DNA from 3 places in the Bacillus altaicus genome. Region 2 is predicted to be linked to each of the others. Evidence: riboswitches for the same ligand, from Rfam matches in the RefSeq annotation. Region 2 holds a riboswitch; each other region holds the start of a gene.

Region 1 (5,044 bases), 850 kb from region 2:
GCAAGAAACTAACAGGCTTTTGACCATCAAATCCGATAGCACCGTAAGCAAAATCATGAACAACTAATATACTATGTTTATTAGCAAAATGAATGGTTTCATCAAAGAAATCTTTTGATGCTGTAGCACCGGTAGGGTTATTTGGATAGTTTAAAAACATTAACTTTGCTTGCTTGGCAATAGAGTCATCAATTTTTGTATAATCCGGTAAAAAATTATTTTCTGCAATAAGCGGCATTGTTTCAAAGTGCGCTTTTGCTAAAGCAACTCCAGATAAATAATCTGGATAGCCTGGATCTGGAACGAGAATGGTATCACCAGGGTTTGTAAAACAAATTGGTAATTCTACTAATCCAGCCTTTCCGCCAAACAAAATAGCAACTTCAGTTTTTGGATTTACTACTACATCATATTCGCGTTGATAGAATGTTGCCACGGCTTCTTTTAAGCTTTCATGTCCGCGAAATGGCGGATATTTATGATGAATGCTCTTTTCAGCCGCATCTTGTAAAGCTTTTACGATATGCTGCGGTGTTGGTTGATCTGGATTACCTTGACCTAGATTAATAACATCGTGACCAGCTGCAACGACTTTGTTAACTTTTGCAACAAGTGAAGCGAAAAATTGTGTCGGCAATGATGTTACTACTTTGGAAGGTTGAAAATTTTTCATACTTTCCACCTCTTTTGAAAGTTGTTACAATTCTAGTGACAAATGATATAATCTTTCCAGTATTTTGTAAAGAAAAAATTAAGAATGGAGCGGACAAAATGAAAGTGGCATGTATTCAAATGGATATTATCTTTGGAGATGTAGAAAAAAATATTGAGAATGCTAAAAATAAAATAAGCGAAGCGATGAAGGAAAGACCAGATGTTATCGTCTTACCAGAATTATGGACAACAGGATATGATTTAACAAGACTTTCTGAAATTGCAGATAGGGATGGATTGGAAACGAAAGAAAAGTTGAAAGAATGGTCGAAACAATATGGTGTACATATTGTTGGTGGTTCCATAGCAAAGCAAACAGAGCAAGGTGTTACAAATACAATGTATGTTGTAAACAATGAAGGGAAGCTAGTCAATGAATATAGTAAAGTACATTTATTTCAGCTTATGGATGAACATAAATATTTAGTAGCTGGCAATGAGACAGGTGAATTTAAGCTAGATGATGTAGAGTGCGCTGGCATAATTTGTTATGATATTCGTTTTCCGGAGTGGATGCGTGTTCATACTGCTAAAGGGGCAAAAGTTTTATTTGTTGTAGCAGAATGGCCATTAGTTCGTTTAGCACATTGGCGTTTGCTTTTACAGGCGAGAGCAGTTGAAAACCAGTGTTATGTTGTAGCATGTAATAGAGCAGGAAAGGATCCGAACAATGAGTTTGCAGGTCATTCTTTAATTGTCGATCCTTGGGGTGAAGTTGTAGTAGAGGCAAATGAAGAGGAATCTATTTTATTTGGAGAGCTGAAATTCGAGAAAATTAAAGAGGTTCGCAAAGGAATCCCAGTTTTTGCAGATCGCCGTCCAGAATTATACAAATAAAATGTTGACAAGTGATTTTTATTCTTGGTATAGTCTTCATCATAAAGTTAAAAATTCAAAAAAATTATACAACTCTTATCAAGAGCAGGTGGAGGGATTTGGCCCGATGAAGCCCAGCAACCGACCGCAATACCATTGTGAAATGGGGCGTTTATGACGTCAAAAGGCACGGTGCTAATTCCAGCAGAAAGTAAACTTTCTGGCAGATAAGAGGGGAGAAGATAAACTTCAAACCTCTTTCTTTGTGGGAAGAGGTTTTTCTGTGCTAGAAAAACCTCTGAATTAAAAGGGGGAGAAGACGATGGGATATTATTCATTAACAGAAGTAACAGCTGTACACTACGCAAAAGAACATGGCTATTTTGAAAAGAAAGCAAATGTAGTTTGCCATGAAATTGGAGATGGCAATTTAAATTATGTATTTAAATTAGATGATGGAGAGAAGACAATTATAATAAAACAAGCACTTCCATATGCGAAAGTAGTTGGTGAGAGCTGGCCATTGTCAATAAAAAGAGCAACGATTGAAAGTAAAGCACTACAAATTTTCGCGAAGTATGTACCGGAATACGTTCCAAAAGTATACAGTCATGATGAGGAGTTGGCAGTGACAGTAATAGAAGATTTATCAAGGCTAACGATTACAAGAAAAGGATTAATAGACGGAGAAGAGTATCCTCTTTTATCCCAGCATATTGGTCGCTTTCTAGCACATGTTTTATTTTATACTTCAGATTTCGGCGTACGTTCAGAAGAGAAAAGAGTGTTAGATAGTGAATTTGTTAATCCGGATCTTAGTAAAATCACAGAAGATTTAGTGTTTACAGATCCGTTTGGTCATTATGATACGAATGATTATGAGCCAGAGTTACAACTAGCGGTTGATGAACTGTGGAGTGACAAAAATTTAAAATTAAAAGTAGCACAGTATAAGTATAAGTTTTTAACGAGAAAAGAAGCGCTCATTCATGGGGATTTACATACTGGTAGTATATTTTCATCGCCTTCTGAAACGAAAGTAATTGATCCGGAATTTGCAACGTACGGTCCATTTGGATTTGATCTTGGCCAATTTATTGCAAATTTATTATTAAATGCGTTATCGCGTGAAGAGGAAAAAAGAAGTGTGCTATTTTTCCATATCGAGAAAACATGGAGTTATTTTGTAGAAACTTTTACAAAGCTATGGATTGGAGAAGGTGTAGAAGTATATACGAAAGAGAAACAATGGTTACCAATTATTTTGCAAAATATTTTTAGTGATATTGTTGGATTTGCTGGATGTGAACTTATTCGTAGAACAATTGGTCTAGCACACGTGGCAGATTTAGATGAAATATCAGATAAAGAAAGAAGAATTCAAGCTAAAAAACAAGCACTTTATTTAGGAAAAGAACTATTAAAATATGAATCAAAGAGCGCAGATATACAACTGTTCCGAACATTATTTCAACATACAATTTCAGGAGGCGTAAAGGCATGAGTACAATCATTACTATTCCGAGATCTGTAAGTTGGAAAGGAGATGCCATTGCGGTATTAAACCAAACAAAGTTGCCGCATGTCACTGAATACAAAACATTAACGAATGTTGAAGATGTATGGAAAAGTATCATTATGTTAGAAGTACGCGGAGCACCTGCAATTGGAATTGTAGCTGCGTTTGGTTTGGCGCTTGCGGCAAAGAAATACGATGCTACAAATATCGATGAATTTCAAAAGAAGTTTAATAGAGATTGTAACTATTTAGGGACATCACGTCCGACGGCAGTCAATTTATTTTGGGCAATTGATCGCATGAGAGAAGCAATACGAGGGATTTCTACAATAAAAGAAGCACAAAAAATATTAGAAGAGGAAGCACTTCGTATTCAGCAAGAGGATGAAGTGGTGTGCCGAAGTATTGGAGAACATGCTTTAACATGTTTTAAAGACGGTGATAAAATTTTAACAATTTGTAACGCTGGAAGTATTGCAACTGCTAGATATGGAACAGCATTAGCCCCATTTTATATTGGGAAAGAGAAGGGTGTACGTTTACATGCGTATGCGTGTGAAACGAGACCGGTTTTACAAGGTGGTCGTTTAACGACATGGGAATTGAAGCAAGCAGACATTGATGTAACGCTTATTACGGATAATACTGCAGCACATGCAATTCGAACGAAAGAAATTAATGCGATTATTGTAGGAGCAGATCGAATCGTTGAAAACGGTGATACTGCTAATAAAATAGGAACATTAAATTTAGCTATATTAGCAAAGTATTTCGGTATCCCATTTTATGTTGCAGCACCGTTATCTACATTTGATACTACGAAACAAACAGGTGCTGAAATTGTCATTGAAGAAAGAGATGAAACAGAAGTTACGAAAATTTTTGGGAAACAAGTGGCGCCACTTGGAACGCCTGTATTTAACCCTGCATTTGACGTAACACCGCATGAATTAATTACAGGAATTATCACTGAGAAAGGTATTTTACGTGGAGATTATAAGCAAGAAATTACATCATTATTTGAAAAAACAAGCTAACTGCTCAGTCGCTATATAAAAAAACCGGTAGAAAAACATTTTTTAAATGGTCGAGAGGGACTGGCTATGTATAGGAGCGTTCAGGGCCTGTTCCTACCACGCGCAACGTTTTAAAACAAAGAAAGGTAGCAAGGTGTAGGAACATTTGTATCTTCATGGCAGCAATCTATATGCTGAAAAATGAAATGTATGGCTGAGTAGTTAAAAAAACAAGATAATAAAAAATAGCTTGTTTTTTATGCCTTAAGTCTTCCTTTCCTCTTATTTATGTAATGAAGGGAGGAGAGAAAGATGGATGAGTGGATCAGGATGATAGGTAATGTGGGGTTTCCAATTGTTGTAACGCTATATTTACTACATCGCATTGAAAGTAAATTAGACGGAGTGATTGTTGCAATTGAGAAACTCCCTAAACAATTACTAAAGTAGGAAGATCCTCGCGATAGAAAGTAAAATAAAGTTTGCTCTTCGTGAGCAAACTTTATTTTTTATTGAGCAGTATATCCACCATCGATAACAACTGCTTGACCAGTTATGCCTTTTGCCTTTTCACTTGCTAAAAACATAGCATAATCTGCAATTTCTTGTACTTGCAACAAGCGCTTCTGCGGTACAAGAGGATAAATAACATCTTCTAAAACATTTTCAAGTGGTACATTTCGTGTAGTTGCTAAATCTTGTAGTTGATTTCGTACAAGGGGAGTATCAACATATCCGGGACAAAGAGCGTTTACAGTAATTCCATGAGTTGCTCCCTCTAAAGCAGCCACTTTTGTTAATCCGATTACGCCATGTTTCGCACTATTATAAGCAGCTTTTCCAGCAAATCCGACAAGGCCGTTAATAGAAGCGATATTAATAATTCGTCCATACTGTTGTTTCTTCATAATAGGAAAGGCAAGCTTGGTTGCAATAAATGGAGCAATTTGCATAATTTTAATAAGAAGTTCGAACTTAT
Region 2 (5,044 bases):
TCCTTCTGCCGGAAGGGAAGAGTTATAGCCTTCAATGAGTTCGAGTATTGTTTCCTTCGATTCTTCCACACCTAAAAAAGCGAGTTTTAAGTCTGGATTTGGATGCCCCATACGTTTAATGAGCTGTAAGCCGACTACCTTTTCATAAAATGAAATAGATGTTTCTAAGTTTGCGACCATAAGTCCGACGTGTTCGATTCTTCTGACTGGCATGTAGATTCCTTCTTTCTGAAAATTTTATACATAAAATAATATTGAAAATTAAGAAAATAAGCAAGATATAATTGTTGAAAATTTTAGAGCGTTATATGTTATAGTGAGAAAGTATGTTTGGGGAGACGGAAGGAGCTTATTTTATGAATACAACTACTCAAACTCCTTCATTATCGGAAACGATGAAAGAGTGGCATTATGCATTAGCTTATGAAATTAAACATTGGAAAACGATAGGTGGTAGTAAAATTTCTATCATTAACGGTCGTTTCTTATATACAGATTATGAAAGTACAGTATACGTATTTCAGCTTATTTCGGAAGTAAGCTTACCTGAAGGTTCACCAATTCGAATTGAGTTCGATGGTGAGGAAGCAACAGGGGAAGTATTATCTGTACATGGATTAGAAATAGAACTGAAATTAAATGATTATATACAAGGTGAAATAAGAGAAGCTGTTTTATACAGTGAACCGTGGCAACTTTTAGAACAGCTGCAAGAGAGATTGAAAGAGGCACATAAAGATAAGCTGAAACGTAATCGTATAAAGCGTCTTGTAGATGGGACGAGCAGTCCGAAACACCTTGAAAAGATGAAAAATACGAAAAATGAATTGGCTTACCGTTCTTTTTACAATCCGACAACGTACGTGTGGGGACCACCTGGAACAGGGAAGTCGTACAATTTATCGCGTATTATTTCGGCTCATTATCAAAAAGGAAAATCGGTACTTGTGTTAGCTCATAGTAACGCGGCAGTGGACGTATTAATGAGCGAAGTAACGAAGCAAATTGAGAAGAAGAAGAAATGGACACCTGGTGAAATTGTTCGTTACGGTTTTAGCCAACATGAACATATACGAAATCATGAAACGTTACTTGCATCGAAGTTAGTTGAAACGACGAACGGATCTTGGGGAGAAGAAAGACTCTATTTAGAAGAGACACGACAAGATCTTCGTGAAAAGATTTTATCATATAAAGCGACTTCTGCTGATAAGAAGCGTATACAAGAGATTGAAAGTGATCTTCGAAAGCAAAAAGCGAAAATTAAAGAAGTAGAAAAAGAATATATTGAAAATGCGCAAGTAATCGGTGCGACACTATCAAAATGTGCCATTGATTCACTTATTTATGAGCGCACATTTGATTTAGTTGTCGTAGATGAAGTGAGTATGGCATATGTTCCGCAAATCGCATTAGCTGCTTCTCTTGGAAAACGTATTGTCGTTTGTGGCGACTTTTTACAATTGCCGCCTATTGCGATGGCAAATCATGAACTCGTTCGAAAATGGCTCGGCGAAGATATGTTTTACCATGCAGGGATTGTTGATTCTGTAAATAAATCAGAAGCACATCCGAACCTATTTATGTTGCAGGAGCAAAGACGTATGCATGCGGATATATCGAAGTTTACGAATTCATTTATTTATAAAAATAGAGTATACGATCATCCATCTGTTTCAGAACGTAAAGAACTTGCGAAACTGCAACCGTTCGCAAATGAGGCGAGTGTTTTATTTGATACGAGCTTAATGGGAGCCTTTTCGTTAAAAGATGCTGCTTCTGGTTCGCGTTTTAATATTATGTCTGGTTTAGTAGCGATGCAAATGATTTTAATTGGACTGTTAGACGGTGTTCAATCTATCGGTGTAGTTACACCTTACAGGGCGCAGTCGCGCTTTTTATCAACGTGTATTAGAGAAATGTTGCAGAGAACGAAATATCAAAACATACCAGTTTTAGCGGCGACAGTTCATAAGTTTCAAGGGTCTGAAAGAGATATGATGATCTTTGATACGGTTGATAGTTATCCGCAAGAACGTCCTGGCGTGTTATTCTTTGATCATAAAAACCATCGTCTCGTCAATGTAGCAGTAACGAGAGCGAGAGGAAAGTTCATTCAATTATCAGATTGCCACTACATGCGTAAAAATCTGTCGAGAAAACAAGCGTTATCGCAATTAACCGCTCATATAGAACGTCACGGAGATGTGTATGATCGCACGACATCAAGACAAGTGTGGGAGCGGAAAATCTCGAAACGATTACGCTGGTTTATGGAAATGAATCTTGAAGAGCCGAAAGGGCTATTAAAAGATATTTTAGCGGCAAAACGAAAAATTATCATTTCCCTTCCAAGTACAAGGCAAGTTGATAAACGAGTATGGCAAGCGTTAATGCGTACGAATGCGCAAATAACGGTTTATAGTGATGGACCAGTTCCATTAAAGAATGTAAAATTACAAAGGCAAAACAAAGCGTTCCCGTTTATAGTAATCGATGATGAAATCTTTTGGGCAGGGGCACCGCTCACATCGCAAATGATGTTTGAAGGTAGTATGGAATTTCCGTACATATGTGCAAGAATGCAAGCACCTGAGACAATTGGCGTATTAAAAGGGTTTTTAGATATTCGGTAAATTCGGATCGGAATTCCTTGACTTTTACTTGGAATAAACTTAGAATAAAAATAATTTAATATAATTTTATGAAAATTCTTATCACGAGAGGTTGAGGGACTGGCCCTATGACACCTCGGCAGCGGATTCTATATGAATACTGTGCCAATTCCAGCAAGGTAACTTGAAAGATAAGAAAGAAGCTCATTTTGACTGTATATGCCAAAGCCTCTTTCTATCTTTTAGAAAGAGGCTTTTTTACGTAAAAATAAAGGGGGAAGAAAAATGGGAGCGACAGGAGTAACGTCACAAAGAAAAACAATTGAAGAGAGTATAGAAAGAAATAAGGAAAAGTACATAGGAACAAGTCATGATATTCATGCGAATCCGGAGATTGGTAACCAAGAGTTTTACGCATCAAGAGCGTTAAGTTTACTGCTAGGAAGCGCAGGATTCCAGTTGCAACATAATATAGCTGGCCACGAAACTGGTTTTATCGCAAGAAAAAGTTCAGGAAAACAAGGGCCAGTCATCGCATTTTTAGCGGAGTATGATGCTTTACCGGGACTCGGTCATGCGTGTGGTCACAATTTAATTGGAACAATTAGCGTTGCAGCAGCAATCGCATTATCAGAAATACTGGAAGAAATCGGCGGAGAAGTTGTCGTGTTCGGAACACCAGCAGAAGAGGGCGGGCAAAACGGTAGCGCGAAAGCGAGTTATGTAAAGGCTGGTTTATTTAAAAACGTTGATGCGGCGCTTATGATTCATCCGAGCGGAAAAACAGCGACTACGAGTCCATCACTAGCGGTTGATCCACTTGATTTTCATTTTTACGGAAAAACAGCTCACGCAGCAGCTTCACCAGAAGAAGGAATAAACGCATTAGATGCGATTATCCAGCTTTATAACAGTATTAATGCACTTCGCCAACAACTTCCATCAGATGTGAAAATTCATGGAGTTATTACAGACGGCGGAAAAGCACCTAATATTATTCCGGATTATGCTGCGGCACGCTTCTTCATCCGAGCTGCAACGAGAAAAAGATGTGCGGAAGTAACAGAGAAAGTAAGAAACATCGCACAGGGTGCAGCGTTAGCAACAGGTACGAAAGTGAAAATTCATCAATTCCAAAATGAAATCGATGAATTGCTCGTAACAAAAACATTTAACGACGTCGTAGCCGAAGAACTAGAAGTACTTGGCGAAGATGTAAATCGTAACGAAAGAGTAGGAATCGGCTCAACAGATGCAGGAAACGTAAGCCAAGTCGTACCGACCATTCATCCGTACATTAAAATCGGACCAGATGACTTAATTGCTCATACGAATGAATTTAGAGAAGCAGCTCGTTCAGAACTCGGGGACAAAGCATTAATTACATCGGCAAAAGCACTAGCGAATACAGCGTATCGATTAATTACAGAAGAAGGGCTGTTAGAGAAGGTGAAGGAGGAGTTTAGAGAGGCGCGGAAGAATCAGGGATAGGGAAGAAGGAGAATTATACTCGGGATTTTTTAGTAGGAAATCGAATGAAAAAAGAACCAGCCTATGGCTGGTTTTATTATATTATAAAAGGATTTTTCCACATACACTTCATATTTCTACCTTAGTACCCTCTTATCAGAACGACAATTTCTCTTCAAATTCACTCTTTAAAACAATTAAAGGAGATGATAATCCAAATTGCATTAAAGAGTCTAAAAATGCAGCGAGAGAATCCATCGAATCGCTCATGACTTTCATCATATAATTAAATTCCCCGCTAATTCGATATAAATCTGTTACTTCAGGAGCGGCATTACAATATTGGATAAAATCAGAGCATTGACTCGTTTTGAACATAATGAATGCTTGGATGTTTTTATTAATTTTGGAAGGCTCAAATTTCGTTCGGTAAGCAGCTATAACCCCTTGATCTTCAAGCATGTTAATTCGTTCTTTTACAGCAGGCTGCGTCATGGATATAATTCGTCCTATTTCTGAAACGGAAATTCTCGCATTTTCATACAACAAGTTCATAATTTTATGATCAATTTCATCCAATTTTACTGCGTTTTGCATTGTGTAGCCTCCTCGTTTTATTTTCTAAAGTAGATCACAAATTATAACTATAATATCATAAGTTAACGAACTAAATTACCTATAAATCTATATTTAAAATTAGTAGTATTTGAATGAAAATATAAGTATAGGTTTTATCAAACGGAAATTTAGGAAGGATGGAAAAAATGAAGAATCTTGATGGAAAAGTAGCGTTAGTAACAGGAGCGAGTCGCGGCATCGGCCGTGCCATTGCAATAAGATTGGCGAAAGATGGGGCATTAGTTGCAATTCACTACGGCCGAAATAAAACAGCTGCAGATGAAACAATTAATGAGATTGAATCTAATGGAGGAAAAGCTTTCTTAATTGAAGCTGAACTC
Region 3 (5,044 bases), 2.4 Mb from region 2:
AAAATGCGCCCTTTCCCCAGTCACTATAACGTGATAACCCAAGTAAGAATTTCGGCGCAGCTATAATATTTTCTTCTTTTAATTTGCTGTACTCTTTCAACTTCTGTTGATCTTCTGCCAGTACATAATCTGTCACATACATTTCTTTTAAAAATGAATTTGGGGCAACAGAAATACGTGCTAAATGCATACGTATATTCTCGTCCCTTCGCACTTTATTCTTAAAGTATGAAGAGTATTCTTTATAATCTAGTACCTTCGTATGCGTTTCATACAATTCATCGTTTGTTAACTGTAGCGTCACATCTAAAATCACACCAAACAATCCGTATCCCCCAATTACATACGGAAACAAGTCAGCATTTTCTTCTCTACTTACATTACGTACCGTACCATCTGCCATTAACAATCTGAACGACTCTACTGTATCAATCAATGCTTCATGACGAATATCACGCCCATGTACATTTACACTTAATGAACCACCAACAGTAAAAATATTTTGAGATTGCATCACTTGAACTGCAAGACCATATGGATTGATTTTCTTTTGAATGTCATTCCATGTGACACCGCTTTGTACCCTAATCCTCTTCTTCTCCGGATCGAATTCTAATATTTCATTATAGCCTTTCATATCAAGCATCGTACCGTTCGGATAATACGTCTGCCCGCCTTGGCTATGTTGCATACCTGCAATAGAAATCTTCTCTCCAGAAACATTTGCATCTTGCACTAACTTTTTTAATGACCTTTCATCCTCAGCATTTTCAACACGTTTAATTTTCGTTGGAAGCAACTTTCCTACATCACTCATAATAGGATGAGCCAATTGCTCTTTGTATGTATATATAGATGTCGCGAGCAACACGGTATACGCTACAATAACAACTGCTATCTTTCTTTTTTTCAAATGGCACTCTCCTTTTCTAACGTCCTTCCTCTTCATATTGTACCTATTTTCCTAAAAAAAGTATTAACAAAAAAGAGAGCGATCCTTATTTTAGGTCCCTCCCTCATCAAGACTGTTACTTTGCTGCTGGCAGCTGTATTGGCTCAAACTTTTCGTACGATGTATATTTTGCATTCGTAATAATGTGTGCCTTATCCTCACCATTACTACTCATAATCATATCTATCTTCGCTGATTCATATTTAAAATCTTTTGTAATGATATATTCTGCATCCACTTCTTCTATCTTTGCATTTTGTGCTTGTAGCATTTTCTTCTGCGTTTCATCCATGCTAGTTAACATACTTTCTGTTTCTTGCCCTTTTAATATGAACTTCAGCTTATATTTGTCTCCGCTTTTCTCCATCTTCATTTTATCTAAAACTACTGCTGGCACTTCTAAATTATCTACAATATCTTGAGTTGCTTTCATCCCGCCAGCATTTAATTGCTCCTCCGGTACAGATATAACTTCTCCTGTATTAGGATTTTTCACCTGACCAGCAACTTTACCATCCACAGCATACACTACAACATCTGTACCAGAAACATTCATTTCAGAACGAGAATTCTTTTTCTTTGGCTCTAATTGCATTTTAGCCTTTAGTACATCCATCTCTGTTCCTTCAGCTTTTATCCCTACATCATATGTCATCGTTACATGTTCTTCATTTTTAAAAGCTTCATTCGCTTTCTTGAAAACATCCTTCGCTGCTAATTCCTTTTCTTTTTGTACCGATTCTTTTTTTGGTTCATCCGTCTTTGTTGTTTTCTCATTACTACACCCTGCACCTAAAATAATTGCAAGGGCTAAACTAGAAGTTAAAATAAGTTTTTTCATAATTCTCCCTCCTTTCCAAAAGGATATCATCTATTTTCCTCTGAAATCTATATAATTTTTAATATTTCTATTTAACTTTATTCCTCTCCTAACAACATTTTTAAAGGAATACCTAAATATGATGTAAATAAAAACAATTAAATTCAGGAGGTCATTATGAAAGCAATTATTTACACAAAGTATGGACCACCTAATGTTCTCAAACTTCAAGATGTAGAGAAACCTATTCCTAAAAAGAATGAAGTATTAGTTAAGATTCACGCAACAAGTGTAACCACTGGAGATTGTAGAATGCGAAGCTTTACTAGTCCCCTATTATTTTGGATTCCTATGCGAATTATATTAGGTTTCAAAACACCAAGAAGACCTATACTCGGTGTAGAGTTATCTGGTGAAATTGAGGAAATAGGAACGGATGTAACTCAATTTGAAAAAGGAGACCAAGTCTTTGCACTAACGGAGCTGAACGTTGGTGGTTATGCCGAATACACATGTGTGCATGAAAGCGGATTGATAGCATTAAAGCCCCTCAATTTAACGTATGAAGAAGCTGCTGTTATTCCTTTTGGTGGAACTTCAGCATTACATTTTCTGAGAAAAGGGCACATAAAAAAGGGACAACAAGTACTTATATATGGCGCTTCCGGATCAGTAGGTACCGCTGCTGTGCAACTTGCTAAATATTTCGGTGCGACTGTTACAGCTGTTTGTAGTAATTCAAATTTTGAGTTAGTACAATCTTTAGGGGCGAATCACGTAATTGATTATACGAAAGAAGATTTTACAAAGCGCGATGAACGCTACGATATTATATTCGATGCAGTTGGAAAAATTAAAAAACCCCATTGCAAGAGCGCATTAACTGCTAACGGTAAATACGTGTCAGTCAATGGAACGATGGCAAAAGTAAGCAAAGAAGATATCCTTCTACTAAAAAGGCTAACGGAAGAAGAAAAATTAAAGCCAGTTATCGATAAAACTTACCCGTTAGAAGAAATTTCAGAGGCTCATACGTACGTAGAGACAGGACATAAAAAAGGTAATGTTTCCATTACCTTAAAATAAAATATATTCAGAAAATAATATTGACAATTCTTTTTATAAGATTTACTATTAGTACCATATTTAAAAACTAAATACACATACTCTTATCAAGAGTGGCGGAGGGACTGGCCCGATGATGCCCGGCAACCGAGCTTATAACGTATAAGCTAAGGTGCTAATTCCTGCAGAACGATTTTCGTTTTGGAAGATAAGAGAGGAACCTATTTCGTCTATTCGGCACCTCTCTTATTTTTGAGAGGTGCTTTTTATTTTGGAACGTATATTAAGGGGGAATTATAGATGAAAAAGGTATTAGTAAGTATTGTAAGTGGAGCTGTCTTATTGTTAGGCGCATGTGGTGCTAATTCTGATAAAGAGGTAAAAGCATTAGATGAGAAAAAGATTACCGTTGGTGTAACAGGCGGACCTCATGAACAAATTTTTGAAAAGGTGAAAGAAGTTGCAGCAAAAGATGGCCTCCAAATCGATGTAAAGGTATTTAATGATTATGTAGCACCAAACGTATCTTTAGATGAAAAAAGCCTCGATGTAAATAGCTATCAAACCAAATCTTATTTAGACGTATTTAAAGCTGAACGTAATATGAAATTAACTGAAGTATTTTCCACAGTAACATTCCCTATGGGCATATACTCTAAAAACTTAAAAGATGTAAAAGAATTAAAAGAGGGTGACGCAATTGCTGTCCCAAACGATCCAACAAATGAGCTTCGTGCTCTAAAGCTATTTGAAAAAGCAGGGGTTTTAAAAGTTGATCCAAAAGCTACAGAAAAGGCGACTGCAAAAGATGTAATTGAAAATCCGAAAAATTTAAAGATTGTTGAATTAGAGGCATCTCAACTACCAACGCAGCTAGGTGAAGTGAAGGCAGCTGCGATTAATACAAACTTTGCATTAGGTGCAAAATTAAGTCCAGCGAAAGATTCTATTTTCCGCGAAGGAAAAGATTCACCATATGTGAACTGGGTCGTTGTTCGTACTGAAAATAAAGATGATGCTGTTGTAAATAAATTAAAGAAAGCTTATCAATCTAAAGAAGTAAAAGATTTCATTGAGAAAAAATTCGATGGTTCTGTTTTACCGTCTTGGTAGGAGCTGACTATAATGATTGAATTAAAAAACGTCTCCAAAGTATTTACAACAAAAAAAGGAACTGTTGAGGCCCTTAAACCAACTTCCCTTAAAGTAAAAAAGGGCGAAGTATTTGGAATCATCGGATATAGCGGCGCTGGTAAAAGTACATTAATTCGCTGTGTAAATTTATTAGAAAAACCAACGACAGGAAATATCATTATAAACGATCAAAACTTAACAACCTTATCGACAAAGGAACTCGCAAAAGCGAGACAAAAGATCGGCATGATTTTTCAAGGATTCAATTTACTTAAAACCGTTACCGTTTATGAAAACATCGCACTACCCTTACGTCTATCTGGCCTTCCCAAAAATGAAATTGAAAAAAGGGTAGAAAAGTATTTACGCATTGTTGATCTCTTTAATAAAAAAGATGCCTATCCAAGTGAATTATCTGGTGGTCAAAAACAACGTGTAGCGATCGCCCGCGCACTATCTCATGAACCTGAAGTTTTATTAAGTGATGAAGCAACGAGCGCATTAGATCCGGAAACAACCGATTCTATTCTTGATTTATTATTAAAGATCAACGAAGAAATCGGAATTACGATTTTGCTAATTACACACGAAATGAATGTCATCCAGCGTATATGTGACCAAGTTGCTGTAATGGAACATGGATCTGTCGTTGAGAGTGGAACCGTAAAAGATATTTTCACAAACCCACAACATGTAACAACGAAGAAATTTGTAAATAGCGCATTTGCAGCTAAAATTCCAGAAGAGGTACAGAAAAAGCTACAAAGTACTGGAGAAATCGTAACACTTTCATTTATTGGAACCTCTTCAGGAGAGCCAGCGTTAGCTGTCGCTACAAAACGTTTCCACGTATATCCTAATATTTTATCAGGCAATATTACGCAGTTAAAACATGAGGCATATGGGAGACTGGTCGTTCATATGCAAGGTGAAAAAAGTGAAGTACACCGTGCCTTATCATTTTTACAAGAACAAGGAATTATCGTAGAAGGAGGTAGAACCGATTATGGGAAACAAATCCTTTTTGGATGAGTGGGGTAACTTAATATGGGAAGCAACAATTCAAACCTTTC

What was found. Region 2 has a riboswitch for S-adenosylmethionine ahead of ACE38F_RS13040 (M20 family metallopeptidase). Riboswitches for the same ligand answer to the same signal wherever they lie in the genome.
Region 1: linked by a shared signal. The riboswitch ahead of mtnK (S-methyl-5-thioribose kinase) and the one ahead of ACE38F_RS13040 (M20 family metallopeptidase) in region 2 are both predicted to bind S-adenosylmethionine.
Region 3: linked by a shared signal. The riboswitch ahead of ACE38F_RS00645 (MetQ/NlpA family ABC transporter substrate-binding protein) and the one ahead of ACE38F_RS13040 (M20 family metallopeptidase) in region 2 are both predicted to bind S-adenosylmethionine.

What each region holds. Positions count from the first base shown of each region.
Region 1 covers NZ_CM143394.1:1,651,796-1,656,839, forward strand. The annotation lists gene ACE38F_RS08780 (pyridoxal phosphate-dependent aminotransferase) at 1-673, opposite strand, end outside; gene ACE38F_RS08785 (carbon-nitrogen family hydrolase) at 688-1,551, shown strand; SAM riboswitch class I at 1,624-1,764, shown strand; gene mtnK (S-methyl-5-thioribose kinase) at 1,853-3,034, shown strand; gene mtnA (S-methyl-5-thioribose-1-phosphate isomerase) at 3,031-4,086, shown strand; gene ACE38F_RS08800 (YvrJ family protein) at 4,378-4,515, shown strand; gene ACE38F_RS08805 (3-hydroxybutyrate dehydrogenase) at 4,575-5,044, opposite strand, start outside.
Region 2 covers NZ_CM143394.1:2,497,830-2,502,873, forward strand. The annotation lists gene ACE38F_RS13030 (VOC family protein) at 1-213, opposite strand, end outside; gene ACE38F_RS13035 (AAA domain-containing protein) at 327-2,636, shown strand; SAM riboswitch class I at 2,712-2,813, shown strand; gene ACE38F_RS13040 (M20 family metallopeptidase) at 2,901-4,106, shown strand; gene ACE38F_RS13045 (Lrp/AsnC family transcriptional regulator) at 4,242-4,682, opposite strand; gene ACE38F_RS13050 (SDR family oxidoreductase) at 4,850-5,044, shown strand, end outside.
Region 3 covers NZ_CM143394.1:126,274-131,317, forward strand. The annotation lists gene ACE38F_RS00630 (FAD-binding protein) at 1-913, opposite strand, end outside; gene ACE38F_RS00635 (hypothetical protein) at 1,029-1,793, opposite strand; gene ACE38F_RS00640 (NAD(P)-dependent alcohol dehydrogenase) at 1,950-2,858, shown strand; SAM riboswitch class I at 2,939-3,052, shown strand; gene ACE38F_RS00645 (MetQ/NlpA family ABC transporter substrate-binding protein) at 3,138-3,950, shown strand; gene ACE38F_RS00650 (methionine ABC transporter ATP-binding protein) at 3,963-5,003, shown strand; gene ACE38F_RS00655 (methionine ABC transporter permease) at 4,978-5,044, shown strand, end outside.